4 regions of the Franconibacter daqui genome follow, and region 3 is predicted to be linked to each of the others. Evidence: predicted binding sites of a transcription regulator. Region 3 holds the regulator's gene; each other region holds the start of a gene.
What was found. Region 3 encodes Fur, which represses iron uptake genes when iron is present. Its sites were predicted from a motif close to ATAATAATGAGAACNACTATCAA; they were not measured.

Region 1 (7,661 bases), on a different contig from region 3:
AGCAGGAGGGGTTGAAGTCGAGCCCCAGCTGTTGTTTTCTCGCCCACGCGACCCAGTTTTCAAAGTGCTGCGGCTTGATCTCGTTGCGCGCCACCGGGGCGTCGGCTTCCCGATAAATAGCGTGCAGATTAAGGCGCTTCGGTCCTGGGATCAGGCGCATCGCCTGTTCGAGGTCGGCGCGCAGTTCATCGGCGTTGCGCGCTTTGCCCGGGTAGTTGCCGGTGGCCTGAATGCCGCCGGTCAGCCCGCCCTGCGGGTTCTCAAACCCGGCGACGTCATCGCCTTGCCAGCAGTGCATGGAGACCGGCAGGCGGTCGAGCTGGCGCAGCGCCTCGTCGGCGTCAACCCCGACGGCGACGAAGCGCTGTTTCGCCAGTTCCCAGGCCTGATGAATGTGAGTGGTCATGCGCAAAGCTCCTTACGTGTTTTTGGGTTGTGCTGAAACTGCGCAACGAAGCGGGCAATTTCGCTGTCTGTACGGGGAAGAAACGCCTCCTGCGGCTGGCTGGCGGCGATGAGCCGGCGGAAATCATCCACATCCGCTATTTCATCAAGCGCCATCAGCTGGCAGCCGATATTGCCAAGGGTGGAGGCTTCCACCGGCCCGGCGGTAACCGGGATGCCGCAGGCGTCGGCGCAAAGCTGGTTTAAGAAGCGGTTCTGGCTGCCGCCGCCCACGATATGCAGACGGGTAAAGGGCTTGCCGCGAAGCTGCGCCAGCTCCTGCAGGACCTGCGCATACAGCAGCGCCAGGCTGTCGAAGATGCAGCGCGCCAGCTCCGCCGCGCTTTGCGGGACGGGCTGGCCGCTTTCCCGGCAGGCGGCCTGAATTTCGTCGCTCATGCTCTGCGGATTGATAAAGCGGTCGTCGTTGGGGTTAATCACAAACCGACAGGCCGGAAGCTGCTGCGCCTGCTGGATAAGCCCCGGCAGGTCGCTCACGTTCTGTTCTTTGGTTACGCGTTGCAGCAGCCACAGCCCCATAATGTTTTTCAGCACGCGGTAGCGCCCTTGCGCGCCGCCTTCGTTGGTGATGTTGGCGGCCAGCGCCTGCTCGCTGGCGTACGGGGTGCTGCTCTCAAAACCCATCAGCGACCAGGTGCCGGAGGAGATCCAGGCGGCGTCGCTATCCTGCAAAGGCGCGGCGATAACCGCGCTGGCGGTATCGTGAGTGGCGACGCACACCACCGGCACAGACCGGCCTTCACGGCAAACCCAGTGGCCGATAACCTTGCCCGGACGGGTGGGCGCGCCAAACCAGCGCGTCGGCACGCCCGCCCACGCCAGCAGCGTTTCATCCCAGGCGCCGGTGTGAATGTTGATCAGTTGCGTGGTGGTGGCGTTGGTGTATTCCCAGTTCAGCTCGCCGGTAAGGCGGTAGCAGAGGTAGTCGGGCATCAGCAGCGCGTGCTCGGCCTGCGCCAGCAGTTCCGGTTGCTGTTCGGCGAGCGCGCGTAGCTGATAGAGCGTGTTAAACGGTAGAAACTGAATGCCGGTGCGACGATAGATAGCTTCGCGGCCCAGTTCTGCGCATGCCCGCAGCATCACCCCTTCCGTGCGGCTGTCGCGATAGGAAACCGGCAGCCCGACGCGGTTGCCCGCTTTATCCAGCAAGACGAAATCCACGCCCCAGGTGTCGATGCCGATACTGTCGATAGCGTTTGCTTCATCGCAGGCTTTCTGCAACCCAATACGTATCTCGCCCTCCAGCACGTCCACGTCCCAGGTAGCAAAGCCTTCAAGAGGCTTAAGGCTGTTGGCGAAGCGGTGGATTTCGCGCAGTTGCAGGCCGCAGGTCGCGCTGTCGTAACGCGCCAGCATCACGCGACCGCTGGAGGCGCCCAGGTCAACGGCAACGCTATGGCGAAGAGTCATGGCGGGTATCCTTGTCTGAATCGTTACCCGCAGTTTAAAAAGGCGCGCAGCCCGTTACCTTCACGTTACTGACAGCGCGAAACCGCGGCTGGCAACAGAACAAAGGTAAACGTGAGGGATTTCACAGTTCAGCGTTTAGAGGGCGAAGCATGGCCCTGTGAGCTTCGCCGCATTTCTGGATCTTTCCTGTCGTTTCTTAAAAAACGTGCGCAGTTTGCGCGTTTTCCTGTCGGAAATTTAAGGTGAGGCGCCGGGCGGTTAACTACTATCACGCTACTTTCTGGTGCGAAGGAGGCGAACATGACGGTCTTATACGGCGCTGATTTTTTCCCGTCGGGCAATGCCACGGTAGCGATTGAACCGCGGCTGCCGCAGGCGGCGTTTCCAGAACATCATCACGACTTCTGGGAAATCGTGATTGTTGAGCACGGCACCGGTACTCATATTTTCAACGGCCAGCCCTATACGCTAAGCGGCGGTTCCGTTTGCTTTGTGCGCGACCACGACCGGCACCTTTTTGAGCACACCGAAAACCTCTGTCTGACGAACGTGCTTTACCGCGCGCCGGATGCGTTTTCGTTTATCGCCGGGCTGGAGCGGCTGCTGCCGCAGGAGCAGGACGGCAACTACGCCTCTCACTGGCGGGTGGGCCAGCAGGTGTTGCAGCAGGTGCGCGGGCTTATCGAACAGATAGAAGCGCTGGGCGAAGCCGCCGATACCCCCGCCATCGCTAACCGCGAGATCCTCTTTATGCAGTTGCTGATTTTGCTGCGTAAGAGCAGCCTGGCGGAAAACAGCGGCAAAGCTGACGAGCGGCTTAATCAGATGATCGCCTGGCTTGAAGACCATTTCGCCGAGGAGGTGTGCTGGGAGCAGCTCGCCGATAAATTCAGCCTCTCCCTCAGAACGCTGCACCGGCAACTGAGAGCGTGACCGATATTGCTTACCAGTGCGGCTTTGGCGACAGCAACCATTTCTCCACGCTGTTTAAGCGCGAGTTCTGCTGGTCGCCGCGCGAAATTCGTCTTGGGCGCGACTGCCCGTTTCAGTAACGCGAGACAAATCACCCTCTTACGCGCCAAAAACGTCGATACTTTCTGACTATTTAGCTTCCAGGGGCGTGTTGTGGCCGACCAGGTAATCCTCAAAAAAGATGACTTTTTCGCCACCGCCGTCCAGGCCGTCGCGGTGGCGGATCGCTATCCGCAAAATGTCTTCGCCGAGCATTCCCACGACTTCTGCGAACTGGTGCTGGTGTGGCGCGGCAATGGCCTGCACGTGCTTAACGACCGGCCCTGGCGCATCACCTGCGGCGATCTCTTTTACATTCGCGCCGAAGACCGCCACAGCTATCAGGCGGTGAACGACCTGGTGCTGCATAACATCATCTATTGCCCCGAGCGGCTGCGCCTCAACGTGGACTGGGCGGAGCTTTTGCAACCGCCGCGCGGCAGCGAAGCGCGCTGGCGGCTGGGAAGTCAGGGGATGGCGCAGGCGCGCCAGCTCATCAACCAGCTGGAGCATGAGAGCGTGAAGCCCGATGCGCTGTCGCAGTGTCTGGCGGAGAGCCTCTTTTTGCAGCTTTGCATCACGCTGCGCCGCCACCGTTATCAGCCCGCCGACGACGCGGCGACGGAGCAGGGCGAAACGCTCGATCTGCTTATCGCCGCGCTCGGTAAAAGCCTGGAAACGGATTTTGACCTGGCGCGTTTTTGCGAGCGTCACCAGGCGCCGGAGCGGCCGCTGCGCCAGCTTTTCCGCCAGCAGACCGGCATGACCATCAGCCAGTACCTGCGTCAGCTGCGCATCTGCCAGGCGCAATATCTGCTTCGCCATACCGAGATGCTGATTAGCGATATCGCCTCGCGCTGCGGCTTCGAAGACAGCAATTACTTCTCGGTGGTGTTTACGCGTGAGACGGGCGTAACGCCGCGCGTATGGCGCCAGCAGTTCGGCGTTTCTCTTAATAAAGCGTCGTAAGGCCCTGTTTCATAATTTGTTTCACGTAAATGAGTGTGAAGCATGGCCGGAGTTAAAAGTTTTCCGAAAAATTAAGAAGCAAGCGCCATATCACCAGAAGAGCTGCAAGCCCCGCTTCAGGCGGGTAAACGGCGCTTCGCACAGGCAAGTGGGTTACGCTGCGCTGCGCCAATTCCAGGCATTAGAAAGAAAATTTATAACCTTATTAAAACTGCGGCATTGATAAACATTTTCAATATCACTTAATTAACTATAATGAACCCACTGCTTACGCGGCGTTAACACCCCTCTGCCGCCCGACAATAAATGGAGATGATTATGAGCTATACACTGCCTTCCCTGCCGTATGCTTACGACGCCCTGGAACCGCATTTCGACAAGCAGACGATGGAAATCCATCACACCAAACATCACCAGACTTACGTTAACAACGCCAACGCGGCGCTGGAAAGCCTGCCGGAATTCGCTAACCTGCCGGTGGAAGAGCTGATCACCAAACTGGATCAGGTGCCGGCTGACAAGAAAACCGTTCTGCGTAACAACGCAGGCGGCCACGCTAACCACAGCCTGTTCTGGAAAGGCCTGAAAAAAGGCACCACCCTGCAGGGCGACCTGAAAGCGGCTATCGAGCGCGACTTCGGCTCCGTTGAGAAATTCAAAGAAGAGTTCGAAAAAGCGGCGGCTACCCGTTTCGGCTCCGGCTGGGCGTGGCTGGTTAAGCAGGGCGATAAGCTGGCCGTGGTTTCCACCGCTAACCAGGATTCTCCGCTGATGGGCGAAGCTATCTCCGGCGCTTCCGGCTACCCGATCCTGGGCCTGGACGTGTGGGAGCACGCTTACTACCTGAAATTCCAGAACCGTCGTCCGGACTACATCAAAGAGTTCTGGAACGTGGTGAACTGGGACGAAGCGGCTGAGCGTTTCGCTTCTCAGAAATAAGATTGCAAAATGACCGCTAAGAAGCGAGCCTGATGGCTCGCTTTTTTTATATCCGCATAAGGAGGCGCGAATGGAGTATCCCGTAACCGTTTTTATCGGCAAGGTGCGTGAGTATGAAGGCTCGCGGCCCAGCGCCATCGGCAAAGTGCAGGTGGAGGGCGAATTATCCCTGACCGACCGCGGGCTGGTGGGCGACCAGCAGGCAGAGAAAAAGATCCACGGCGGACCGGACCGGGCGCTATGCCACTATCCGCGCGAGCATTATGAGCAGTGGGCGCGGGAGTTTCCCGAGCAGGCGGCGTGGTTTGTCGCTCCCGCTTTTGGCGAAAACCTCTCCACCGTCGGGCTTACGGAAGCGAATGTCTTTATCGGCGATATCTTTCAGTGGGGCGACGCGCTGATTCAGGTCACCCAGCCGCGATCGCCCTGCTTCAAAGTGAATTTTCACTCTGGTATCGGCGACCTTTCCGGTCTGATGCAGGAGAAAACGCGCTGCGGCTGGCTTTACCGGGTCATTGCAGAAGGCAAGGTTGCCGCCGACGCGCCGCTGGCGTTAGTGTCGCGCGTAAGCGGCGTTTCGGTAAAAGAGGCCGCCGCCATCGCCTGGCACAACCCATTCGACGATGAGCAGTACCATCGCTTGCTGAGCGCCGCCGGGCTTTCTGCCAGCTGGGCGAAAACCATGCAGAAGCGGCGTCTTAGCGGCAAGATAGAAAGCTTTTCGCGCAGGTTGTGGGGCAGAGGGTAAGTTGCTGCCAGGGCGGCTGGTTTTACAGCATGAGGCTTGCCGTTTTATCAGAGGCTAACCATCATCACCTCAATTTCAGCCGATTTGAGGTGAAGGTGAGAGTCACTGAGGATGCTTCACCCTTGCAGGCCTGTTTCCGCAGGGCGGGTAAGCACAGCGCCACCCGCCGTTAAAGGCGCTTACGCCGCGTTATGCCGTTTCGTCTGCGCGCTGGCCGCAGGCAACTCCGCCAGCACGGAGGTGAACTCCGGCGCCGGCACCAGCGACTCGCGCGTGATCTCTTTAACAGATTTCGCGCCGGTCAGCGTCATCGCCACCCGCATCTCTTTTTCAATCAGATTCAGCAAATTAGCGACCCCTTTCTCACCGTGCGTGGCGAGGGCGTAAAGGTAGGCGCGGCCCAGCAGCACGCTGTCGGCGCCGAGTGCAATCATGCGCACCACGTCCAGCCCGTTGCGAATGCCGCTGTCGGCGAGAATAGCAATGTCACCTTTCACCGCGTCGGCGATGGCGGGCAGGGCGCGGGCGGAAGAGAGCACGCCGTCGAGCTGGCGGCCGCCGTGGTTGGAGACCACAATGCCGTCGGCGCCGAAGCGTACCGCGTCGCGGGCATCTTCCGGGTCGAGGATGCCTTTAATCACCATCGGGCCGTCCCAGAATTCGCGGATCCACTCCAGGTCTTTCCAGGAGATAGACGGGTCGAAGTTGTTCGAAAGCCAGCCGATGTAATCCTCAAGCCCGGTCGGTTTGCCAAGATAGGTGGAGATATTGCCGAGATCGTGCGGGCGGCCGTGCAGCCCCACATCCCAGGCCCATTGCGGGTGCGTCACCGCCTGCCAGTAACGGCGCAGGGCGGCGTTGGCGCCGCTCATGCCGGAGTGGGCGTCGCGATAGCGTGCGCCAGGGGTCGGCATATCCACGGTAAAGACCAGCGTTGAGCAGCCCGCCGCTTTGGCGCGCTCCAGGGCGTTGCGCATAAAACCCCGGTCGCGCAGCACATAGAGCTGGAACCACATCGGGCGATTAATGGCGGGCGCGACCTCTTCAATCGGGCAGACGGAAACGGTGGAAAGGGTAAAGGGAATGCCCTTCGCCGCCGCCGCGCGCGCCGCCTGCACTTCGCCGCGACGGGCGTACATGCCGCACAGCCCGACGGGGGCGAGTGCCACCGGCATAGAGAGCGTCTCGTTAAAGAGCGTTGTCTCAAGGCTTAAATCAGACATGTTCTTCAGCACGCGCTGGCGCAGCGCCACCTGCGAAAGGTCTTCCACATTACGACGCAGGGTATATTCAGCGTAAGCGCCGCCGTCGATATAGTGGAACAGAAAAGGCGGCAGCTTGCGCTGCGCCGCGGCCCGGTAGTCACTTGCCGCTGAAATAATCATGATTTTTTCTCCCTGGGAAGTGTGAGCAGGTCGTCGGGCAGGCGGGTCACGCGCGCCTGGCGGGCGACATCTTCATCAAGTTGTTTAATGGTGGAATGAACAAAACCGAGGTGTTGCATCACCGCTTTGCGCGCCCGCTCGGCGTCGCCTGCCAGAATCGCGTCCAGCATTTCGCGGTGCTGTTCAGTGAGCTGCGAGAAAATCGGCGGTTGCAGGTACATCCGCTGACGGCTCTCCATGACGGAGGATTGCAGCAGGTCGAAGAAACCGCGCATGGTCTGTAGCAGCACGATATTGTGCGACGCTTCGGCAATCGCCAGATGAAAACGCACATCCGCCTGGGCGGCGAGGTCCGGGTCATCCTGCTCGGTAAACTTCAGCGTCGCGTCAAAGCAAATTTGCAGCTTCTCTTTATCCGCGGGGGTGGCGCGAAGGGCCGCGTGCCAGGCGGTGCTGGCCTCAATGGCGTGACGCGCCTCTAATATGTCGTAGCGGTAGCCAGGGTCGTCCGCCAGCAGGCTGCGGATAGGCTGCACGATGCGCTGTTCCGACCAGGGTTCCAGCTGGTAGCGCAAAAAGGTGCCGCCGCCGCGACGGCTGATGAGCAGTCCTTCACGGATAAGGATTTGTATCGCCTCGCGCAGGGAATTGCGCGATACGCCAAGCTCGGCGGCGAACTTGCGCTCGGCGGGCAAACGCATGCCCGCCTCCAGTCCCCGGTCGCGGATAAAAAT
Region 2 (7,661 bases), 540 kb from region 3:
GAGCCAGACGAGATCGGGCAGCGTCATCTGACCTGAGCTGACCCACTTAATAACGGGCGCGCTGTTATCCACCACGCTGTTGACCAGCAACGCTATCGGAATAACAAACAGTAGAATCAGCAGCAGGGTCATCACCAGCACTGCCAGCGAACGTTTGCCCCACAGCAGCCGCTGAAGGCGAAGCAGCACCGGCCAGGTGGCGATAACCACGGTTCCCGCCCAGGCGAAACCGAGAATAAAAGGCCTGACGATCCACAGGCAGGCGATAATCATCACCGACAAAAACAGCACGGACAACAGAATCTGCGGCACGTCCATGGGCTGACGAAGTTTTAACATAAACCACATTCACCTTAATTAATGCGCCTTACGCCAGGCGCGAGCGGCGATGGCGCTTGCAGGCCCATCGGTCTTTAAATGATGAAGTATTTCAGGCGTTTTTGACAGACGAATGCTGCTGCCAATTCTTGCAGGCGTCAGAGCAAGAAATGTGATACAACCTTGAAGGCACAACGCAAACGATAACTCATCAACATTTCAAACGTCAGGCAGGGTCAACGATTCATGATCCCACAGATTTCTCAGGCGCCGGGGCTTGTACAGCTGGTGCTCAATTTTTTGCAGGCACTGGAGCAGAATGGATTTACCGGCGATACCGCCACCAGTTATGCGGAACGCCTTACCATGGCGACCGACAACAGCATTTACCAGCTTCTACCGGATGCCGTTCTTTTCCCCCGCTCAACAGCCGATGTGGCGCTGATAGCGCGCATCGCCGCCGAGCCCCGTTTTACATCGCTCGTTTTTACCCCGCGCGGCGGCGGCACCGGCACGAACGGCCAGTCGCTCAACCAGGGCATCATCGTCGATATGTCCCGCCACATGAACCGTATTATTGAAATCAACCCGGAACAGGGCTGGGTGCGGGTGGAAGCGGGCGTCATCAAAGACCAGCTTAACGAATTCCTCAAGCCTTACGGTTACTTCTTCTCGCCGGAGCTTTCCACCAGCAACCGCGCCACGCTTGGCGGCATGATCAATACCGACGCCTCCGGCCAGGGGTCGCTGGTGTACGGCAAAACGTCTGACCATGTGATTGGGCTGCGGGCGGTGCTGCTGGGCGGCGATATTCTGGATACGCAGGCTATCGCTACGCCCCTTGCCGAAGCGCTGGGGCGAGACGCAACGGCTATCGGACGCGTCTATAAAACCGTGCTGGAGCGCTGCCGCGAGCAGCGTCAGCTGATCCTCGACAAATTTCCCAGACTCAACCGCTTCCTGACCGGTTATGACCTGCGTCATGTTTTTAATGACGATCTAACCGAATTCGACCTGACGCGCATTCTTTGCGGCTCGGAAGGCACGCTCGCGTTTATCACCGAAGCGCGGCTGGATATCACGCCGCTGCCGAAGGTCCGTCAGCTGGTCAACGTGAAGTACGACTCCTTCGACTCGGCGCTGCGCAATGCCCCCTTTATGGTGCAAGCGCAGGCGCTTTCCGTTGAAACGGTGGATTCTCGCGTGCTTAATCTGGCGCGGGAAGACATCGTCTGGCACTCGGTGCGTGAGCTGATAACCGACGTGCCGGATAAAGAGATGCTCGGGCTGAATATTGTGGAGTTCGCTGGCGACGACGAGGCGCTGATTGAGGGCCGCGTGGCGGCGCTCTGCGAACGTCTGGACGGGCTGATGGCCGCAGGCGAGGGGGGCGTAATCGGCTGGCAGGTCTGCCGCGAACTGGCGGGCGTCGAGCGTATTTACGCGATGCGTAAAAAAGCGGTAGGGCTGCTTGGCAACGCCAAAGGACTCGCCAAGCCGATTCCTTTTGCCGAAGACACCTGCGTGCCGCCGGAACATCTGGCCGATTACATCGCCGAATTTCGCGCGCTGCTGGATAGCCACGGCCTGAGCTACGGCATGTTCGGCCATGTGGACGCGGGCGTTTTGCACGTGCGCCCGGCGCTGGATATGTGCGACCCGCAGCAGGAGATGCTGATGAAGCGCATCTCTGATGAGGTGGTGGCGCTCACCGCCCGCTATGGCGGGTTGTTATGGGGCGAGCACGGCAAAGGCTTTCGCGCCGAATACAGCCCCGCCTTTTTCGGCGAAACGCTCTATAACGAACTGCGGCGTATCAAGGCGGCTTTTGACCCGGACAACCGGCTTAACCCAGGCAAAATCTGCCCGCCGATGGGCCTGGACGCGCCGATGATGAAAGTCGATGCGGTGAAGCGCGGCACGTATGACCGACAGATCCCGCTGGCGGTACGCACCTCCTGGCGCGGCGCGATGGAGTGTAACGGCAACGGCCTGTGCTTTAACTTCGACGTGAAAAGCCCGATGTGTCCGTCGATGAAGATAACCAGCGACCGTATTCATTCGCCAAAAGGCCGCGCGACGCTGGTGCGTGAATGGCTGCGGCTGCTCTCAGACCGCGGCATCGACCCGCTGAAGCTTGAAAAAGCGCTGCCGGAAAAACGCGCCAGCCTACGCACCCTGATTGCGCGCACCCGCAACAGCTGGCATGCCAACAAAGGCGAATATGACTTCTCGCACGAGGTGAAGGAGGCGATGTCCGGCTGTCTCGCCTGCAAAGCGTGCTCTACCCAGTGCCCGATCAAAATCGACGTGCCGGAATTTCGCTCGCGTTTTTTACAGCTCTACCACACCCGCTACCTGCGCCCGCTTCGCGACCATCTGGTGGCGACCGTTGAGAGCTACGCGCCGCTGATGGCCCGCGCGCCGAAGACCTTCAACTTCTTTATGAGCCAGCCCTGGGTGCGCAATTTTTCTGAAAAGCACATCGGCATGGTCGATTTGCCGCCGCTTTCCACACCGACGCTTCAGCAACAGCTGGTAGGGCACCGCTCCGCCAACATGACGCTGGAACAGCTCGAGAAGCTCTCTCAGGAAGCGCGTAACCATACCGTGCTGGTGGTGCAGGACCCGTTTACCAGCTACTACGATGCGCAGGTCGTGGCGGACTTTGTTCGTCTGGTGGAAAAGCTTGGCTTTCAGCCTGTGGTGTTGCCGTTCTCGCCCAACGGCAAGGCGCAGCATATCAAGGGCTTCCTGCAACGCTTCGCCCGTACCGCGCAAAAAACGTCGGAGTTTTTAAATCGCGTGGCGGCGCTCGGCATGCCGATGGTAGGGGTAGACCCGGCGCTGGTGCTGTGCTATCGCGATGAATACAAGCAAACGCTGGGCGCGGAGCGCGGTGATTTCCACGTTATGCTGGTGCATGAATGGCTACCGCAGGCTTTAGAAAAACGCGAAGCGCTGCCGGTGAGCGGCGAGCCGTGGTACCTGTTTGGCCACTGCACCGAAGTGACGGCGTTGCCCGGCGCCCCCGGTCAGTGGGCGCAAATTTTCGCCCGTTTCGGCGCGAAGCTTGAAAGCGTGAACGTGGGCTGCTGCGGCATGGCCGGAACTTACGGACACGAGGTTAAAAACCATGCCCGCTCGCTCGGCATTTATGAGCTTTCCTGGCATCAGGCGATGCAACGTCTGCCGCGCAACCGCTGTCTGGCGACAGGTTATTCCTGCCGCAGCCAGGTAAAACGCATTGAAGGCAACGGCGTGCGTCATCCGTTGCAGGCATTGCTGGAGTTTCTGCCATGATCTGGAAACGTAGCGCGACGCTCGATGCCCTCAACGCCATGGGGCAGGGGAATATGGTGGGGCTGCTGGATATTCGCTTTATCCGCCTTGGCGACGACGACCTTGAAGCGACGATGCCGGTGGACAGCCGCACCCATCAACCCTTCGGCCTGCTGCACGGCGGCGCTTCGGTGGTGCTGGCGGAAACGCTCGGCTCGGTCGCGGGCTATCTCTGCACCGAAGGGGAACAACAGGTGGTGGGGCTTGAGGTTAACGCCAATCACCTGCGTTCCGTGCGTAGCGGGCTGGTGCGCGGCGTATGCCGCGCCCTGCATGTCGGGCGTCGTCATCAGGTCTGGCAGATTGACATTTTCGACGAACGGGACAGGCTTTGCTGTACGGCGCGGTTAACAACGGCGGTGGTGTGAATATATTTAAAAAGGCGCCTTGAAGGCGCCTTTATTATTAATATTTTTTGACCAGACGATCGATTTTTTCCTGATAATCCCAGGCATTGCCCATGCTGGTTCCCTGAACAATGCTAACCGTAACGGAATACAAATTTGTCAGCTGGTTCTTACGATCAAATTCAACGTAGATGCGGTCTGATTGACCGGACTCGGTGCCTTTAACCATGTTATAGAGCGGAATATATGATGACGCGTCGCGGGAAATTTCCGTACTGCTGTAGATCCACAGCAGAGAGCCGTTGTCGGTAAACGTGGCTTCTCTCGGCTGACCCAGCAAAGAAACAACTTTGCTTTGACTGTCGCCTTTATTCAAACTGGCAAAGGCGCTGTTTTTAACGTTAACCGGGTCTTTTTCGAAAACATTTTTTTCACGGAAGTTATTGGTCGTAATCGCGTGATTTACGACTACGTTGTTACTGTCGTAAGCGACATACAGCGAACGATGCGCGTAAGTTCCGGCAAGGTCGTTCAGGTGACCAATATATTGGGCGAGCGCATATTTTCCGTCCGGGAAACTTTTGTTGCGAGTATTGCGCGCTTCAGCTTTCTGCCCAAACGTTTGTTCTACCTCCTGGCGCGTGGTTTTCCCATCCACAATTTTCGCACTTAATTGCCGATCGCTTTGACTGTCGTCCGCCAGCGTCTTGTTGCCATGTATCCATGCAGAGCAAGAGGTCAGGGAGAGAGAAAATAATGTAGCCGCCAGTACTGCCTTAATTTTCATGATTTATATCCATTCGCCTGAAAGCGTTTTGCTTGAGTAAACAGGGCATCGTCGCTGCAGTCATCGCGTGGGCTGCGCAATTCAGCCCCTCCTTGTCAGTCTCACCATTATCCTCTGGTGAAATAGGGTTATCGGCATAACCCTTTCATTCTTTGGCTATTTTTCGGCTTAACGCGTTGCCGGCTACGCAGAATCCGCGCAACGCGTGGAGTGGTGCTGGAAAAGAGCGCGAAATTGCGGAGGCGTTTTTAAAGCGGCTATTTGATAAATAGGTATTTTCTATACAACTTATGGATATTTACTTTGTCTGACTGGCAGAGAATTTTTCTTTTTATTTTTCAAAAAATTAATAAAGAAGCTTACAACCTGACCTCCTTTAGCTGAAGGTCTATGCTTAATAAAAGTGCTTAAAAAGTGCCTTTTAGCGAATACCCCTGTTCAACAGAGGTTGAAGTGATAATTATTATCACTAACATGGTGTTATCGCCTGAAAGGCAATCAATTGTGAGGTAGCGCGATGGAATTACATTCAGGAACCTTCAATCCGGAAGACTTCAGCTGGCTGGGGCTGACCATGACGCCTGCCGCTGCTGATCATATCCGTTCGCTGATGGCGCAAAAACCGGCGTTGCTAGGAGTGCGTCTTGGCATCAAGCAGACGGGCTGCGCAGGCTTTGGCTACGTGCTTGATACGGTAAGCGAGCCGAAAGAAGACGATCTGGTCTATGAACAAGACGGGGCGCGTCTGTACGTGTCGCTCCAGGCGATGCCGTTTATTGACGGCACCGAAGTGGATTACGTACGCGAAGGATTAAACCAGATATTTAAATTTAATAACCCGAAAGCGCAGCACGAGTGCGGGTGCGGCGAAAGTTTTGGGGTTTAGGCGGTAACTTATGTCTCGTAATACTGAAGCAACTGACGATGTACAAACCTGGACCGGCGGCCACCTGAACTACAAAGAGGGCTTTTTCACCCGGTTGCAGACCGATGAGCTGGCGAAAGGCATCAACGAAGAGGTGGTGCGGGCCATTTCTGCGCGCCGCAATGAACCGGAGTGGATGCTGGAGTTTCGCCTGAGCGCTTATCGCGCCTGGCTGGAGATGGAAGAGCCGCACTGGCTGCACGCCCATTACGATAAGCTCAACTATCAGGATTACAGCTATTACTCCGCGCCCTCCTGCGGTAATTGCGATGACAGCTGCGCCTCAGAGCCTGGCGCCGTGCAGCAAACCGGCAGCAACGCCTATCTCACGAACGAGGTGGAAGAGGCGTTCAACCAGCTTGGCGTACCGGTGCGCGAAGGCAAGGAAGTGGCGGTAGACGCGATTTTCGACTCCGTTTCGGTCGCCACTACCTACCGTGAGAAGCTGGCGGAGCAGGGTATTATTTTCTGCTCCTTTGGCGAAGCCATTCATGAACATCCGGAGCTGGTGAAGAAATACCTGGGCACCGTGGTGCCGTCGAACGATAACTTTTTCGCCGCGCTGAACGCGGCGGTCGCTTCTGACGGCACTTTCATCTACGTGCCGAAAGGGGTGCGTTGTCCGATGGAGCTTTCGACCTACTTCCGCATTAACGCGGAAAAAACCGGCCAGTTCGAGCGCACCATTCTGGTGGCGGATGAAGGCAGCTACGTAAGCTATATCGAAGGCTGTTCCGCGCCGGTGCGCGACAGCTATCAGCTGCACGCGGCGGTGGTGGAAGTCATCATCCACAAAGATGCGGAAGTGAAATACTCCACGGTGCAGAACTGGTTCCCCGGCGACAACAACACCGGCGGCATCCTGAACTTCGTCACCAAGCGCGCGCTGTGCGAAGGCGAAAACAGCAAGATGTCCTGGACGCAGTCGGAAACCGGCTCGGCCATCACCTGGAAATACCCGAGCGTTATCCTGCGGGGCGACAACTCTATCGGCGAGTTCTACTCCGTGGCGCTGACCAGCGGCCACCAGCAGGCGGATACCGGCACCAAAATGATCCACATTGGTAAAAACACCAAATCGACCATTATTTCGAAAGGCATCTCGGCGGGGCAGAGCCAGAACAGCTATCGGGGGCTGGTGAAAATCATGCCGACGGCGACCAACGCCCGCAACTTTACCCAGTGCGACTCGATGCTCATTGGCGCAGACTGCGGGGCGCATACCTTCCCGTACGTAGAGTGCCGCAATAACAGCGCTCAGCTTGAACACGAGGCGACCACCTCACGCATTGGCGAAGACCAGCTCTTCTACTGCCTGCAGCGCGGCATTAGCGAAGAAGATGCCATCTCCATGATCGTTAACGGCTTCTGTAAAGATGTCTTCTCCGAGCTGCCGCTGGAATTTGCCGTTGAAGCACAAAAATTGTTGGCCATTAGCCTTGAGCACAGCGTCGGCTAAGGCGTGAGAAAGGATAAGACATGTTAAGCATTAAAAACTTGCAGGTAAGCGTTGAAGACAAGCAGATCCTTCGTGGGCTGGATCTGGAAGTGCGTCCGGGCGAAGTGCACGCCATCATGGGGCCGAACGGTTCCGGTAAGAGCACGCTTTCCGCCACCCTTGCCGGGCGCGAAGATTATGAAGTGACCGGCGGCGAAGTGCATTTCAAAGGTAAAGATCTGCTGGAACTGTCGCCGGAAGAGCGCGCCGGCGAAGGGATATTTATGGCCTTTCAGTATCCGGTCGAGATCCCGGGCGTCAGCAACCAGTTCTTTCTGCAGACCGCATTGAATGCTGTGCGCCAGCATCGCGGCCAGGAGGAGCTTGACCGTTTCGATTTTCAGGATCTGATGGAAGAGAAAATCAGGCTGCTGAAGATGCCGGAAGATTTGCTTACCCGTTCGGTGAACGTCGGCTTCTCCGGCGGTGAGAAAAAGCGTAACG
Region 3 (7,661 bases):
AAAACGCCGTGAAGTATGCGGGCTCGGCGGCGCGCATCGGCGTACGGGCCAGCCGTCGGGACGAGCAACTGGAGCTGGAAGTCTGGGACAGCGGGCCGGGGATCCCACCGGGTCAGGAAGCGGCGATTTTCGCGAAATTTGCGCGCGGCAACAAAGAATCCGCCATTCCCGGCGTCGGGCTCGGTCTCGCTATTTGTCAGGCTATAGTTGAGGTGCACGGCGGCATCATTTACGCTAAAAACCGCCCTGAAGGCGGCGCAAGCTTCCACATCGTGCTGCCCCAGCAGCGCCCCCCTGAGCTGGATATTCACGAGGACATGTGATTAGCGTACTGATTGTCGAAGATGAGAAAGAGATCCGCCGCTTTCTGCGCGCCGCGCTGGAAAGCGAAGGCTTGCGCGTTCATGAAGCGGAAACGTTGCAGCGCGGGCTGATTGAGGCCGCGACCCGCAAACCGGATCTGGTCATACTCGATCTTGGCTTGCCCGACGGCGACGGGCTGGATTTTATCCGCGATTTTCGCCAGTGGAGCCAGCGCCCGGTGATAGTACTGTCAGCACGCAGCGAAGAGGAAGATAAAATCGCCGCGCTGGATGCCGGGGCGGATGATTATCTGAGCAAACCCTTCGGCATCGGCGAGCTGCAGGCGCGCCTGCGCGTGGCGCTGCGTCGTCATGGCAGCTCAACCCCGGACGATCCGGCTTATCACTTTTCCGATATTCATGTCGATCTCGCTACACGGCGCATTCTGCGCGGCGAAGAAGAAATTCACCTGACGCCCATCGAGTTTCGCCTGCTGGCGGTGCTGCTGAATAATCACGGCAAGGTGCTGACGCAGCGGCAGCTTTTAAGCCAGGTCTGGGGGCCGAACGCCGTGGAGCATAGCCACTATTTGCGCATCTATATGGGCCACCTGCGCCAGAAACTGGAAAGCGATCCGGCGCGTCCGCGCCATCTGCTGACAGAAACGGGGATTGGCTACCGCTTTATGCTGTAACGCCGACATAAAAAAGGGAGCGACAAGCGCTCCCTTTTTATATTCAACCCATCAGGCGTTTTTCAACACTTCGCTGACGATCTCCACCGCTTCTTTCTCAATCTGCTTACGGTGTTCCGCGCCGAGGAAGCTTTCACAATAGATTTTGTACGCGTCTTCCGTGCCTGACGGACGCGCGGCGAACCAGCCGTTGTCAGTCATCACTTTCAGCCCACCAATGGAAGCGCCGTTGCCTGGCGCGGCGGTCAGGCGCGCCGTGATGGGGTCGCCCGCCAGCTGGCTTGCGCTGACCATTTCCGGCGACAGCTTAGAAAGCGCCGCTTTTTGCGCGGACGTGGCGGAAGCCTGCAGACGGTTATAGCTCGGCGCGCCGAAGCGTTCAGCCAGCTCATCATAATGCTGCTGCGGGTTTTTGCCGGTGACGGCGGTGATTTCCGCCGCCAGCAGACACATGATGATGCCGTCTTTATCGGTGGACCACGGCGTGCCGTCAAAACGCAGGAAAGAGGCGCCCGCGCTCTCTTCGCCGCCGAAGCCAAAGCTGCCGTCGTAAAGGCCATCAACGAACCATTTGAAGCCTACCGGCACTTCCACCAGCTTACGGCCGAGATCGTTCACCACGCGGTCAATCATCGCGGATGAGACCAGCGTTTTACCGACAGCCACCTCGTTGCCCCACTGCGGACGATGCTGGAACAGATAGTTAATGGCGACCGCCAGATAGTGGTTCGGGTTCATCAGCCCCGCCGGGGTGACAATACCGTGACGGTCGTAATCCGGGTCGTTGGCAAAGGCCAGATCGAACTTATCACGCAGCGCCAGCAGCCCCGCCATCGCAGACTCAGAGGAGCAGTCCATACGGATAACGCCATCTTTATCAAGGTGCATGAAGCGGAAAGTTTGATCGACCTGATCGTTAACAATGGTCAGATCCAGCTTGTAGTGCTCCGCAATACGCTTCCAGTATTCGATACCGGAGCCGCCAAGCGGGTCAACGCCGAGCTTCAGGCCCGCTTTCTGGATAGCCGCCATATCGACGATATCCGCCAATCCTTCGACAAACGGCTGCACCAGGTCTTTTTCCTGAATGCGACCGCTGGCCCAGGCTTCGTCAAGCGGCAGGCGTTTAACCTCTCTCAGGCCGTTCGCCAACAGCGCGTTTGCGCGATCTTCCACCACTTTGGTTACGTTAGTATCCGCCGGGCCGCCGTTCGGCGGATTGTATTTGATGCCGCCATCTTCCGGCGGATTGTGAGAGGGGGTAATGACAATGCCGTCCGCCTGAGCGCCGCCATTTTTGTTGTGAACCAGGATAGCGTTGGAAACCGCAGGCGTTGGGGTGTAACCATTGTTTTCCTGCACGATGATATCGACGCCGTTCGCGGACAGGACTTCCAGCACAGAGATAAAAGCGGGCTCAGAGAGCGCATGGGTATCTTTACCCACATAGCACGGGCCGGTAATGCCGTTTTTAGCGCGCTCTTCGGCAATGGCCTGGGCGATAGCCAGAATGTGCGGCTCGTTAAAGCTGTGACGTCCCGCGCTGCCGCGATGGCCGGAGGTACCGAACTTCACCGCGTGCTCAACGTTGCCGACTTCCGGCTTCAATACGTAGTACTGCGCGGTAAGCTGCGCGACGTTAATCAAATCACTTTGTTGCGCGGGTTGACCCGCACGGTTATGCATTGCCATGGCCTGATCCTTCTGACGCTTGTGTTAGATGGTGCCGCAAACCTTTTCAATTAATTCCGCCGGGAACTGCATGGTCTGCATGATATGTTCGATCATGCTGCATTTGCGGCCCGTATTCGTATTAGTAATAACCCAGTATGGCGTGCCCGGAACATGTTTGGGCTTGGTCTGGTTGCCGCTTTGCAGCAGCGTTTGCTCGTCACCGGCGAAATAGACGCGGGTGCGGCCATGCAGCGACTCGGTGGCTTCGGCAAACGCTTTTGCATCCAGTGAATAGAGTGTAGACAGCACCAGCATGAAACGATTGACCGCTCGCTTCTGTTCTGCGTATTCGTCCGATAAAAGCAGCTCTCGCATAGCGCGAACGCGGTCTTTGGCAGGGTTCGCCGGCTTTTCGGCAACGGCTGCGCTGACAGGCGCGCTCTCTTTCGCCTGAGCGGAAGCGGCTTGCGAGCCGGCGGCAACTTTAAGCATGCGCCGTAAAATGTCGGACGCGCTTTCGCCAATGTGCTGAGTGTGGCTGGCAATGTAGCGATACAGCTCGTCATCAACTTCAATCGTTTTCATCTTAATCCAGTGCAATATCTTTTCTGAATACAAGTCGTTGGGATTATAGAAGTAAAACCCAACAGCGGATAGCGTCACACCTGGAGGGGCGGCAAAAGTCGGAATTAACTGGCTTCTTGCAGCCGGACGGCAGAATGGTCAACATGATACCCTAACCTTTCAGATGCAAAAAAAGAACTTTGCCATGAAATTGAATACCCGAATGCAATCTGCGCAACAACCGAATAACAATTCGCCTGTCGTTTTGATTCACGGCCTGTTTGGCAGTCTGGATAACCTCGGCGTGCTGGCTCGCGATCTGGCGAAAGATCGCGATGTGCTGCAGGTCGATATGCGCAACCACGGTCTTTCGCCGCGTAGCAATGAGATGACGTATCCTGCAATGGCGCAGGATATCGTGGAAACGCTGGATGCCCACCAGCTTGATAACGTGGTGCTTATTGGGCACTCCATGGGCGGCAAAGCGGCAATGGCGGTGACCGCGCTGATACCGGAGCGCATCGTTAAACTGGTGACGATTGATATAGCGCCTGTCGACTATCAGGTACGACGTCACGATGAAATCTTCGCCGCCATTCGCGCGGTAAGCGAAGCGGGCGCCGCGACGCGCCAGCAGGCGGCCGCCATTATGCGCGAGCACCTCTCTGAAGAAGGCGTCGTTCAGTTTCTGCTGAAATCCTTCGCCGACGGTGAATGGCGTTTCAATGTGCCGACGCTCTGGGAGCAGTATGAGCACATTGTTGGCTGGCAGGAGGTGCCCGCCTGGCATGGTCCTTCGCTGTTTATCGCTGGCGGCGCTTCGCCTTACGTACAGGAAAATCACCGCGAGGCCTTGCTTAAGCAGTTCCCTGCGGCGCGAGCGCATGTCATTGCCGGCGCCGGGCACTGGGTGCATGCCGAAAAGCCCGAAGCCGTATTGCGCGCCATTCGTCGCTTCCTGGAAACTGATTAAAAACAAGGCGACTGGCGCTAACATGCCGCTAACGCGTTGGCGCGCCTCGTTCCCTGATGTATGATGGCGCGCTGAATGACACCCGGGCATCCGCTCCGGCAGCCTGTTTCCCCTGTCAGTAGTCAAATCATGGCCAAAGAACAAACGGACCGTACGACATTAGATCTGTTCGCGGACGAGCGTCGCCCGGGTCGCCCGAAAACCAATCCGCTGTCGCGTGACGAACAGTTGCGCATCAACAAACGGAACCAGCTCAAGCGCGACAAAGTTCGCGGGCTTAAACGTGTAGAGTTAAAACTTAACGCGGAAGCGGTTGACGCCCTGACGCAGCTGGCGCAGGCGCGCAACATGAGTCGCAGCGAATTGATTGAAGAAATTTTGTTGGCGCAGCTCAAGGCGCTGAATAGCTAAGGCCTTAAAACCCTTTTTCTTGTATGGAAATGTGTCAGAGTGTGCACCCCACCGTGATAGCTGTTTCCGCCCTCTTCTCTGTTCTGCTATTATTGCCCTATCTGTGGGCATTTCGCCACTACCATATCATTAGGATTCAAGAGGTTATTTTTCTCATGGCAATCGTAGGCATTTTTTTCGGCAGCGACACCGGCAACACCGAAAATATCGCAAAAGTTATTCAGAAACAGCTCGGGAAAGACGTTGCTGAAGTGCACGATATTGCCAAGAGCAGCAAAGAAGATCTGGAAGGTTTCGATATCCTGCTGCTTGGCATCCCGACCTGGTACTACGGCGAAGCGCAGTGCGACTGGGATGATTTCTTCCCGACCCTTGAAGAGATTGACTTCAATGGCAAGCTGGTCGCGCTCTTCGGCTGCGGCGATCAGGAAGACTACGCGGAATACTTCTGCGACGCGCTCGGCACCATTCGCGACATTATTGAACCGCGCGGCGCCACTATTGTGGGTCACTGGCCGACGGAAGGTTATCACTTTGAAGCCTCTAAAGGTCTTGCCGATGACGATCACTTCGTTGGCCTTGCCATTGATGAAGATCGTCAGCCGGAACTGACCGCTGAACGCGTCGAAAAATGGGTTAAGCAAGTTTCTGAAGAGCTGCATCTGCAGGAAATCATTAACGCCTAATCGTGAAACGGCGATAAATGTATTTTTTATCGCCGTTTTAGCTTCATTGATAGATAAAAGCGATAAAAATGATTGCTACAAATTTTTAACTTTCATCCGCATATCTGTACAATACCCTTCTGGATTATCGGGTAACGAGACGGCAAGCGCCGCGCTCGCCACGTTTTGAAAAGCACTATTGCTGGACGCTTGCGGTTTTCATTTGGTCCTGTCAGTTCTATAATGAGTCGCATTCATCTTCAGCGCATCCGATCTTAAGCTCTCCGGAGCACACCGTTTAGCAACAGGACAGATTCCGCATGACTGACAATAACACCGCATTAAAGAAGGCTGGCCTGAAAGTCACGCTTCCTCGACTGAAAATCCTTGAAGTGTTGCAGGAGCCAGTAAACCATCATGTCAGTGCGGAAGACTTATACAAGCGCCTCATTGACATGGGCGAAGAGATTGGTCTCGCGACCGTTTACCGTGTGCTGAATCAGTTTGACGACGCGGGTATCGTTACGCGTCATAACTTTGAAGGCGGCAAATCCGTTTTCGAACTGACTCAACAGCATCATCATGACCACCTGATCTGCCTCGACTGCGGCAAAGTTATCGAGTTTAGCGACGACTCTATCGAAGCGCGTCAGCGTGAAATCGCTTCTCGCCATGGCATTCGTTTGACTAACCATAGCCTCTATCTCTATGGCCACTGTGCCGATGGCGACTGCCGCGAAAACGAGCACGCGCACGACACAAAGTAAGCGAAAATAGCGTTCCGTTTTTGCTTTTTGTTAATAAGCCGACATAGTATGTCGGCTTTTTTTACACCTTTATCAGGCAGGCGCGACGCTAATAATCCATTTTTTTGATGCTTGCTATTTTAATATACTGGTCAAGAACTTATTTTATCTTATCTTTTTCTTACTTTTTATTTTCAGAAAAAGTAAATTATTTTACCATTCAATCAGTTACCCCCCTCAAGCGCCCCATTCAGGCTTACAACGTCATTGGCCTGTCTTGCAGTAAAAAAATCAACTCTATTAGAATAGCCCCTCGTTATTTATTCCAATAATATACTTATACAAAGGTCGCCGTTATGGTAATACCTCAGAAACCCCTTGCCGAAATTTATCGCCTGTCCGATATCTTTAATGGTTATGGCAACTGGTATCGCGCAGAAAAAAATACGTCTATTCCAACGCGTGAAGGCTTTGTTTGCATTATTCGCGGCGGCCTTTTTTCCGTATTGCGTAAAAGTGACAGATTACTGATTGAAAAATGTAGCGCCCCGTCTATTCTGGGCGTTGCGCGTAATCTTAATAATAAAAATTATTTCAGAATTCAGGCCGATGCTGAGTGCCACTATCAGCTCATTCCTTTTGATAAATTTCTGAGTGAAATAGAGAATCATCAGTGCCAACCACAGTTATATAAGGTACTGGCCTGGAACATCGACTTACTCTGCCATCGCGAAGAATTATTGCTTGGGCATAATAGCTACCTCATGATTAAAGGTAATCTGGTCACGCTTGCCGCCATGGATGAATTTATGCGAAATAAGATTAACGTTGCCGATTATATCGTTAAGCGAACCAATCTTTCTCGCAGCATGGTGATGAAAACGTTGTCGCAGTTGCGGCATGATAATTATGTAGAAATAAGTAAAGGAAAATTAACCGCGCTGCGTACGCTGCCAGAAAGCCTGTAAGCTTTTGCTGAAAGATAAAAAAAGCCCGCCATCAGGCGGGCTTTTTTTTACGGGACTATTTAACGCTATCGACACGGCTGTAGCGTTGACCATCCGGGCTTACCGCGCGAATCAGTACTTCGCCCTCAACCTGTGGTCGCGCCTTATTGTCATAGCGTAGCCAGTTTTTACCGTTATCCGTAGAGTATTCTGCCGCCAGCCCCGGCAGGCTGGTGTTTATTTCCAGTATGCCTTTTTCCACTCTGGCGCCCGGCACCGGCAAACGATACTGGATGCCCGCTTTGTCCAGTTTCGCCAGCTCCCGGTGGCCTATAAGGCTTGCAAAGCGAGCCCAGTCTGAGGCGAGGGCTTTTTTATCCACCCACTGCGTTTCCTGGCCCTTATACTCGCGACCCGCCTGATAATCCTGCTCCCAGGCGGCGCGATGCCATGCGCGCTCAGCGACAACAATAAGCCTTGGGTAGATCATGTACTCCATCTGCTTATCGGTACGAACGACTTCGCTCCAGAGCTGAGCGGAAAGGCCCAGCGCACCCGGCCAGGGCTTGTCAGATTTCGCACTGAAGGTATTGCCATCGCGATCGACGGAAGTTTCCGCATTCTGCGGCAGGTTGTCTGGCGCAAAGCTGAAGATTTTACGCTCGTCGCTGAACCGTGTTCCCC
Region 4 (7,661 bases), on a different contig from region 3:
CGCGCTGCTGAAAAAAGAGCCTGGCGACGTGGCGACCGTTCAGACCCCGGCAGGCCTTGCCACCTGGTATGTGAACGAGATCGAATACGTTAAATAATCCTGCGCCACAGAAGTGTCCGATTCCTCCCCCCGGCGCGGCTGTGGCTGGCATTTTCCCCGCTCAATCCGTATAACTGTGCCCTGACTTTTCGTACTCAACAGATGACATTGCCATGATGAATGATTCGCTCAGCCGCATTATCGCCGGCGAACTTCAGGCCAGGACGGAACAGGTAGAAGCTGCCGTTCGCCTGCTTGATGAAGGGAACACCGTGCCGTTTATCGCACGTTATCGTAAGGAAGTGACAGGCGGCCTGGACGACACGCAGCTGCGTCAGCTTGAAACGCGTCTGGGCTACCTGCGCGAACTGGAAGAGCGCCGCCAGGCTATTCTGAAATCTATCGCCGAGCAGGGCAAACTCACCGACGACCTCTCCGCCGCCATTAACGGCACGCTCAGCAAAACCGAACTCGAAGACCTTTACCTGCCCTTCAAACCCAAGCGCCGCACCCGCGGGCAGATAGCCATCGAAGCAGGCCTCGAGCCGCTGGCGGACCTGCTGTGGAACGACCCTGCCAACGAGCCGGAAGCGGCAGCGGCGACGTTTATTGATGCCGATAAAGGCGTCGCCGACGCCAAAGCGGCGCTCGACGGCGCGCGTTATATTCTGATGGAGCGTTTCGCGGAAGACGCGACGCTGCTGGCCCGCGTTCGCGACTATTTGTGGAAGAACGCGCACCTCGTTGCAACCGTAGTGCCGGGCAAAGAGGAAGAAGGGGCGAAGTTCCGCGACTATTTCTCCCACCATGAGCCCATTTCCACGGTGCCTTCGCACCGCGCGCTGGCGATGTTCCGCGGACGCAACGAAGGCGTTTTACAGCTTTCTCTGAATGCCGACCCGCAGTTTGACGAGCCGCCGCGCGAAAGCCACTGCGAGCAGATCATCATCGACCACCTCGGCCTGCGCCTGAACAACGCCCCGGCGGATAGCTGGCGCAAAGGCGTCGTCAGTTGGACATGGCGCATCAAAGTGCTAATGCACCTGGAAACCGAGCTGATGAGCACCGTGCGCGAGCGCGCGGAAGAGGAAGCTATTAATGTTTTCGCCCGCAACCTGCACGATCTGCTGATGGCCGCGCCGGCGGGCCTGCGCGCCACCATGGGCCTTGATCCAGGCCTGCGCACCGGCGTGAAAGTGGCGGTAGTGGACGCCACCGGCAAGCTGGTCGCCACCGATACGGTTTATCCGCATACCGGACAGGCGGCGAAAGCGGCGGTGGTCGTGGCCGCGCTGTGTGAAAAATATAACGTGGAGCTGGTCGCCATCGGCAACGGCACCGCGTCGCGCGAAACCGAGCGTTTCTTCCTCGACGTGCAAAAGCAGTTCCCGAAGGTGACGGCGCAGAAGGTGATCGTCAGCGAAGCGGGCGCTTCTGTTTACTCCGCTTCCGAACTGGCGGCGCAGGAGTTTCCGGACCTGGATGTCTCCTTACGCGGCGCGGTTTCCATCGCCCGCCGTCTGCAGGACCCGCTGGCGGAGCTGGTGAAAATCGACCCGAAATCCATCGGCGTGGGCCAGTATCAGCATGACGTAAGCCAGAGCCAGCTTGCCCGCAAGCTCGACGCGGTAGTGGAAGACTGCGTAAACGCCGTGGGCGTTGACCTCAACACCGCCTCGGTGCCGCTGCTGACCCGCGTGGCGGGGCTGACGCGCATGATGGCGCAGAATATCGTTGCCTGGCGCGACGAGAACGGGCAGTTCCGCAACCGCCAGCAGTTGCTGAAAGTTAGCCGCCTCGGGCCGAAAGCGTTTGAGCAGTGCGCCGGATTCCTGCGCATCAATCACGGCGACAACCCGCTCGACGCCTCAACTGTTCACCCGGAGGCTTACCCGGTGGTAGAACGCATCCTGGCGGCGACCGAGCAGTCCTTGCGCGACCTGATGGGCAACAGCAATGCGCTGCGTAACGTGAAGGCGGTGGATTTCACCGATGAGCGTTTCGGCGTGCCGACGGTAACCGACATCATCAAAGAGCTGGAAAAACCGGGCCGCGACCCGCGTCCGGAATTTAAAACTGCGCAGTTCGCCGAAGGGGTGGAGACCATGAACGATCTCCAGCCAGGCATGGTGCTGGAAGGCGCGGTGACCAACGTCACCAATTTCGGCGCGTTTGTGGATATCGGCGTACATCAGGATGGCCTGGTGCATATCTCTTCCCTTGCCGATAAGTTCGTAGACGATCCGCATAAAGTGGTGAAAGCGGGCGATATCGTGAAGGTGAAAGTGCTGGAGGTAGACCTGCAACGCAAGCGTATTGCGCTGACCATGCGTCTGGATGAACAGCCAGGCGAAGGCAACGCCCGCCGCGGCGGCGGCAATGGCCGTGAGCAGGGCAATCGCCCGGCGCAAAACCGCAAGCCGCCGCGCGATAATGCCGCCAGCGGCAACAGCGCGATGAGCGATGCGCTCGCCGCCGCCTTTGGCAAGAAGCGGTAAACGCCGCGGTCTCTTCCCTTTGCCAGGGAAGCGGCGGAAATGAGAAGCGCCAGGGCAAGGCGGACGGCGCCTTCACCAAAGCGTTGCATGATCATGGCGCCTCTCATCCTGTGAATGTGTTAAGGGGGGCTTATCGCCCCCTTAATCATTCCGGCTCGCCCGCAGAAGGTCAGCCGAAGCTCCCGCTTGCGCGTTGGCTTCCCTTTCTCTGCACGAATAAACGTAGCGCTGTTCGCCCATTGGCTGACCAAAAATCGGCGCCACGGCTAAACGCGATAATTAATAAAAAGACGGGATGAAATAACCATTACGTTTTGTCGCGATTGTCGCAGGCATTCCCCACCGTTTTTATTTTCTCATTCAAATAACAGATGAAACCAAATAATAACATTCATGCTAAAAATGAAATTATTTCGCCTTCCTGTCCAGCCTAATACATTGAAAAGTATAAAATAAAAGTAAAAACCCAAAAGATTCAGCAACTTATTTTCTCTTTTTTGCGCCAGAACAAATAAACCGTAAATAAGCACCCTTTCGCTTTATCGAGGCGTTGAAGATAAAAACCATTATCATTATCATCCTGCCATATAAATCGATTCCCTTCTCCTGCGTGATTTCCGGCTTATTGTCGGCTACCGGTCATGCCGAAAAGCCCGTCCGCAACTGAAAGATAAGTAGGCTTTATGCGATTCACTCTTAACAGCACGTGGAAAATTACCGGCTTCGCGCCAGCCATCAGCCCGGCATATCGTCAAAAACTGCTGTCGCTGGGCATGTTGCCAGGCTCTTCTTTTAACGTGGTGCGCGTGGCGCCGCTTGGCGACCCTATTCATATTGAAACCCGACGCGTAAATCTGGTGCTGAGAAAAAAAGATCTGGCGCTGTTGCAGGTTGAAGCCGCCTGACGGCGACCCGTTATTGAGTTCACGCGACTATGAAAAAGTTAACCATTGGCTTAATTGGCAACCCTAACTCCGGTAAAACCACCCTTTTCAACCAGCTGACCGGCGCGCGCCAGCGCGTGGGAAACTGGGCAGGCGTGACGGTCGAGCGTAAAGAGGGGTTTTTCTCCACCCTTGAGCACCACGTCACTCTGGTGGACCTGCCGGGGACTTACTCGCTCACCACTATCTCTTCTCAGACGTCGCTGGATGAGCAGATCGCCTGTCATTACATTCTTGGCGGCGAAGCGGATATGCTCATCAACGTAGTGGACGCCTCGAACCTTGAGCGCAACCTCTATCTCACGCTACAGCTGCTGGAGCTCGGCATTCCCTGCGTGGTAGCGCTTAACATGCTCGATATTGCCGAAAAGCAAAATATCCGTATCGATATCGACGCGCTGGCCGCCCGCCTGGGCTGCCCGGTGGTGCCGCTGGTCTCCACCCGCGCCCGCGGTATCGAAAGCCTCAGGCTCGCCATTGACCGCCAGCCGCAAAACCTGCGTGTTGAGCTGGTGCGCTACCCCTCCCTGCTGCTGCGCGAAGCCGATGCGCTGGCAGCCGTTATGCCGGGCGAGCTGCCGCCGCGCCAGCGCCGCTGGCTGGGCCTGCAAATGCTGGAAGGCGACATCTACAGCCGCGCGTTTGCAGGCAAAGCGGAAAGCCTGCTCCCCGCCGTGCAGGCGCGTCTTGCTGATGCGCTGGACGACCCGGCGCTGCTTATCGCCGACGCGCGCTATCAGAGTATCGCCGCCATTTGCGATGCGGTCAGCAACAGCCTCACCGCCGAGCCGCACCGCCTGACCGTGGCGATGGATAAAATTATCCTCAACCGCTTTCTCGGCCTGCCGGTCTTTTTGCTGGTGATGTACCTGATGTTTTTACTGGCGATTAATATCGGCGGCGCGCTGCAGCCCATCTTCGACGCCGGCTCCGTCGCCCTGTTTATTCATGGCCTGCAATGGGTGGGATACACGTTCCACTTTCCGGACTGGCTGACCATTTTCCTCGCTCAGGGGATTGGCGGCGGCATTAATACCGTTCTGCCGCTGGTGCCGCAGATTGGCATGATGTACCTCTTCCTCTCTTTTCTGGAGGACTCCGGCTATATGGCTCGCGCGGCGTTTGTCATGGACCGCCTGATGCAGTCGCTGGGGCTGCCGGGCAAATCCTTCGTGCCGCTGATTGTCGGGTTTGGCTGCAATGTGCCTTCGGTGATGGGCGCCCGCACGCTTGATGCGCCGCGCGAAAGATTGATGACGGTGATGATGGCGCCCTTTATGTCCTGCGGCGCGCGTCTGGCGATTTTCGCCGTCTTCGCCGCCGCCTTTTTCGGCCAGCAGGGGGCGCTGGTGGTCTTCTCGCTTTATCTGCTCGGCATCGTCATGGCGATTCTCACCGGCCTGATGCTGAAACACACCATCATGCGCGGCGAAGCCACGCCGTTCGTGATGGAACTGCCCGTTTACCATGTGCCGCATCTTAAAAGCCTGCTGTTGCAAACCTGGCAGCGCCTGAAAGCCTTCACCCTGCGCGCAGGGAAAGTGATTGTGGTGGTAAGCGTTTTCATTGGCGCGCTAAACAGCTTCTCTTTCAGCGGCAAACCGGTAAATAACATTAACGACTCCGCGCTGGCCTCGGTAAGCCAGGCGCTGACGCCGCTGCTCCAGCCGATTGGCGTGCGGGACGATAACTGGCAGGCGACTGTCGGCCTGTTCACCGGCGCAATGGCGAAAGAGGTCGTCGTCGGCACGCTGAACACCCTCTACACCGCAGAGAACATCCATGAGGATGCCTTCGACGCGACGACGTTCAACCTGGCGGAAGAATTAAAGAGCGCGGCCCAGGAAACCTGGCAAAGTCTCAAAGAGACCTTCAGCCTGAGCGTGCTCGCCAACCCCATTGAAGCAAGCAAAGGCGACGGCGAGATGGCGACAGGGGCGATGGGCGTCATGAGCAGCAAATTCGGCAGCGAAGCGGCCGCCTATAGCTATCTCATCTTTGTGCTGCTTTATATCCCCTGCATTTCCGTCATGGGCGCTATCGCCCGTGAATCGAGCCGCGGCTGGATGGGCTTTTCCATTCTGTGGGGGCTGAATGTGGCTTACTCGCTGGCAACGCTCTTCTACCAGAGCGTGACTTTTCATCAACATCCGCAGTACAGCCTGGTTTGCATTCTGGCGGTGGCGTTGTTTAACGCCCTGCTGTTGACTGGACTGCGACGCGTACGCAGCCGTGTGGATATTTCACTGCTTGCCCGCCGCCGTACGCCTGCTGCCTGCTGCGAAAGCCCGGCAGGCGAATGCCATTAAGGAGGCGCGATGGCGAGCCTGGTTGACGTACGCGATCTGCTGGCGCTCCAGGGGCGCATGGAGGCGCAGCGCATCGGCAAGATGCTGGCGCTGCCCCTGCCCCGGGTGGCGGCAATGCTGGAGCAACTGGAAAGAATGGGCAAAGCGCAAAGGGTGCAGGCGGAGCCGGACGCCTGCCTCAGCAGCGGTTGCAAAGGTTGCCCGGAGAGCCAGGGCTGCCAGCGCGAGCTGTGGATGCTTACGCATTAAAAAGGCGGGTCGCCCCGCCGTTTTTTTATTTATACACGTCCGCCGTAGCGTGAATATCCTTTCCCGGTTTCTGCGCGCTGATGACAACATAATACTTGCCGCCCATCGCATCGGCTTTTTTCGACAGTTCCTGTCTGGCATCCATCGGCGCCGTGGCGTCGTCCGTAACAATGGTGCCGATTTTGGTCAGATTCATCTCTTTCACTTTCTCTTTCTGAATCTCTTCCGCCGCCAGCGCGCCGAAGGAAACAGAACCGATAAACAAAGCCGTAGTTACGCCAGTGATGATTTTCATAGCCATGACTCTCCTGAAAACAATCGAAGGAGTAAAAGATACCGACGCAGGACAGGCGCAGACTTCCTTTGCCCCTGCCCTGACTACCTCGTAAACGTCAGCAGACAGTTACGTTTTAAGTATTAACGACGGGCGCGCTTAAGCAGTCTTATTTTTATAAAAAGGGCGAAGAAAATTCTCGTAAGGCCAGACAAAATTCCGCCGGATGCGAGATGAACGGGGCGTGTGCCGCCTTTGGAAACACCAGAGAATCGCTTTGCGGCCAGGCTTCGTCTAACAAGGCTGCGACGTTGCGCGGCACCAGCCCATCGAGCCTGCCGTAAATACGCAAAAAGGGCAGCGAAAGCGCGGCGAGCGGCTCGCGCAAATCAACGGTTTTCAGGATCTCAAGCCCCCCATCCAGCACATCCGCCGCGGGCATTGGCTGAGCCAGCACCACCGCCTTGAGCGTACGGGCATCCTGTCGCGCCGTTTCCGTGCCGAGCGTTTGCAGCGCCAGGAAGCGCTCTACCGTGCGCTGAAAATCTTCGCGCAGCTGCCGCTGGAATCCGGCCAGCACATCGGGTTTGATGCCGGGCCATTCGCCATGAGCGCTGAAACAGGGCGACGACGCCACGGTCACCAGCGCCTGTACGCGCTGCGGATGCGTGAGCGCAATCTGGCTCGCCACCAGCCCGCCAAGGCTCCAGCCAAGCCACACGGCCCGCTCCGGCGCCTGACGCAGTACGATTTCCGCCATCGCGTCAAGCGAAAGCGCGCCAAAGCCCTGGCTTCTGCCAAAGCCCGGCAGGTCTACCAGGTGCAGCGTAAAATGCGAGCTTAATTCCTCAGAAATGCAATGCCACACTTCGGCGTTCAGCCCCCATCCGTGCAGCAGCACAAGATGACAATTTCCCTTCCCTTTGGTCTGCCACCAGATGTCGTTCATCCGTTACTCTTCTCATGATTGATGTACAAGGAGGTCGTCATGCTAACAATACCGGGGATATGTTGGCTATGCCGGATGCCGCTTGCCCGTTCTGGCTGGGGAGTCTGCTCACGCTGCGCCAGGAGCCTGAAATCGCCGCCTCACTGCCCGCAGTGCGGTTTACCTGCCGCGCACGGCCGCTTGCCGTGCGGGCGCTGTTTGCAAAAGCCGCCGCCGTGGCAGCGACTGGTGTATATCAGCAATTACGCCGCGCCGTTAAGTTCGCTGGTGCACAGGCTTAAATTTCAGCGCCAGACCACGCTTGCCGCCGCACTGGCGCGCCTGTTGCTGCTGAACGTGTTACAGGAAAGGAGAACGGCAGGACTGCCGCCGGCAGACAGGATTATTAGCGTGCCGCTG

Region 1: a site for Fur is predicted at 4,075-4,097, ahead of sodA (superoxide dismutase [Mn]). Genes of this name have one in related genera too.
Region 2: a site for Fur is predicted at 5,248-5,270, ahead of sufA (Fe-S cluster assembly scaffold SufA). Genes of this name have one in related genera too.
Region 4: a site for Fur is predicted at 3,094-3,116, ahead of feoA (ferrous iron transporter A). Genes of this name have one in related genera too.

The regions. Positions count from the first base shown of each region.
Region 1 is NZ_BMKJ01000007.1:65,187-72,847, reverse strand. Features, by position in the region: gene IEX01_RS19030 (L-rhamnose isomerase) at 1-406, opposite strand, end outside; gene rhaB (rhamnulokinase) at 403-1,875, opposite strand; partial or broken gene rhaS (HTH-type transcriptional activator RhaS) at 2,176-2,927, shown strand; gene rhaR (HTH-type transcriptional activator RhaR) at 3,001-3,855, shown strand; gene sodA (superoxide dismutase [Mn]) at 4,174-4,794, shown strand; gene yiiM (6-hydroxyaminopurine reductase) at 4,865-5,542, shown strand; gene lldD (FMN-dependent L-lactate dehydrogenase LldD) at 5,722-6,927, opposite strand; gene lldR (transcriptional regulator LldR) at 6,924-7,661, opposite strand, start outside.
Region 2 is NZ_BMKJ01000001.1:1,007,604-1,015,264, forward strand. Features, by position in the region: gene ydiK (AI-2E family transporter YdiK) at 1-339, opposite strand, end outside; gene ydiJ (D-2-hydroxyglutarate dehydrogenase YdiJ) at 565-3,621, shown strand; gene menI (1,4-dihydroxy-2-naphthoyl-CoA hydrolase) at 3,618-4,028, shown strand; gene IEX01_RS04915 (hypothetical protein) at 4,066-4,794, opposite strand; gene sufA (Fe-S cluster assembly scaffold SufA) at 5,312-5,680, shown strand; gene sufB (Fe-S cluster assembly protein SufB) at 5,691-7,178, shown strand; gene sufC (Fe-S cluster assembly ATPase SufC) at 7,199-7,661, shown strand, end outside.
Region 3 is NZ_BMKJ01000001.1:466,536-474,196, reverse strand. Features, by position in the region: gene kdpD (two-component system sensor histidine kinase KdpD) at 1-323, shown strand, start outside; gene kdpE (two-component system response regulator KdpE) at 320-997, shown strand; gene pgm (phosphoglucomutase (alpha-D-glucose-1,6-bisphosphate-dependent)) at 1,049-2,689, opposite strand; gene seqA (replication initiation negative regulator SeqA) at 2,714-3,256, opposite strand; gene ybfF (esterase) at 3,441-4,208, shown strand; gene ybfE (LexA regulated protein) at 4,338-4,619, shown strand; gene fldA (flavodoxin FldA) at 4,775-5,305, shown strand; gene fur (ferric iron uptake transcriptional regulator) at 5,605-6,051, shown strand; gene IEX01_RS02220 (helix-turn-helix domain-containing protein) at 6,387-6,998, shown strand; gene IEX01_RS02215 (beta-N-acetylhexosaminidase) at 7,054-7,661, opposite strand, start outside.
Region 4 is NZ_BMKJ01000004.1:297,507-305,167, reverse strand. Features, by position in the region: gene greB (transcription elongation factor GreB) at 1-97, shown strand, start outside; gene IEX01_RS15325 (Tex family protein) at 213-2,537, shown strand; gene feoA (ferrous iron transporter A) at 3,221-3,442, shown strand; gene feoB (Fe(2+) transporter permease subunit FeoB) at 3,472-5,790, shown strand; gene feoC ([Fe-S]-dependent transcriptional repressor FeoC) at 5,800-6,039, shown strand; gene IEX01_RS15305 (YdgH/BhsA/McbA-like domain containing protein) at 6,065-6,334, opposite strand; gene bioH (pimeloyl-ACP methyl ester esterase BioH) at 6,489-7,262, opposite strand; gene gntX (DNA utilization protein GntX) at 7,302-7,661, shown strand, end outside.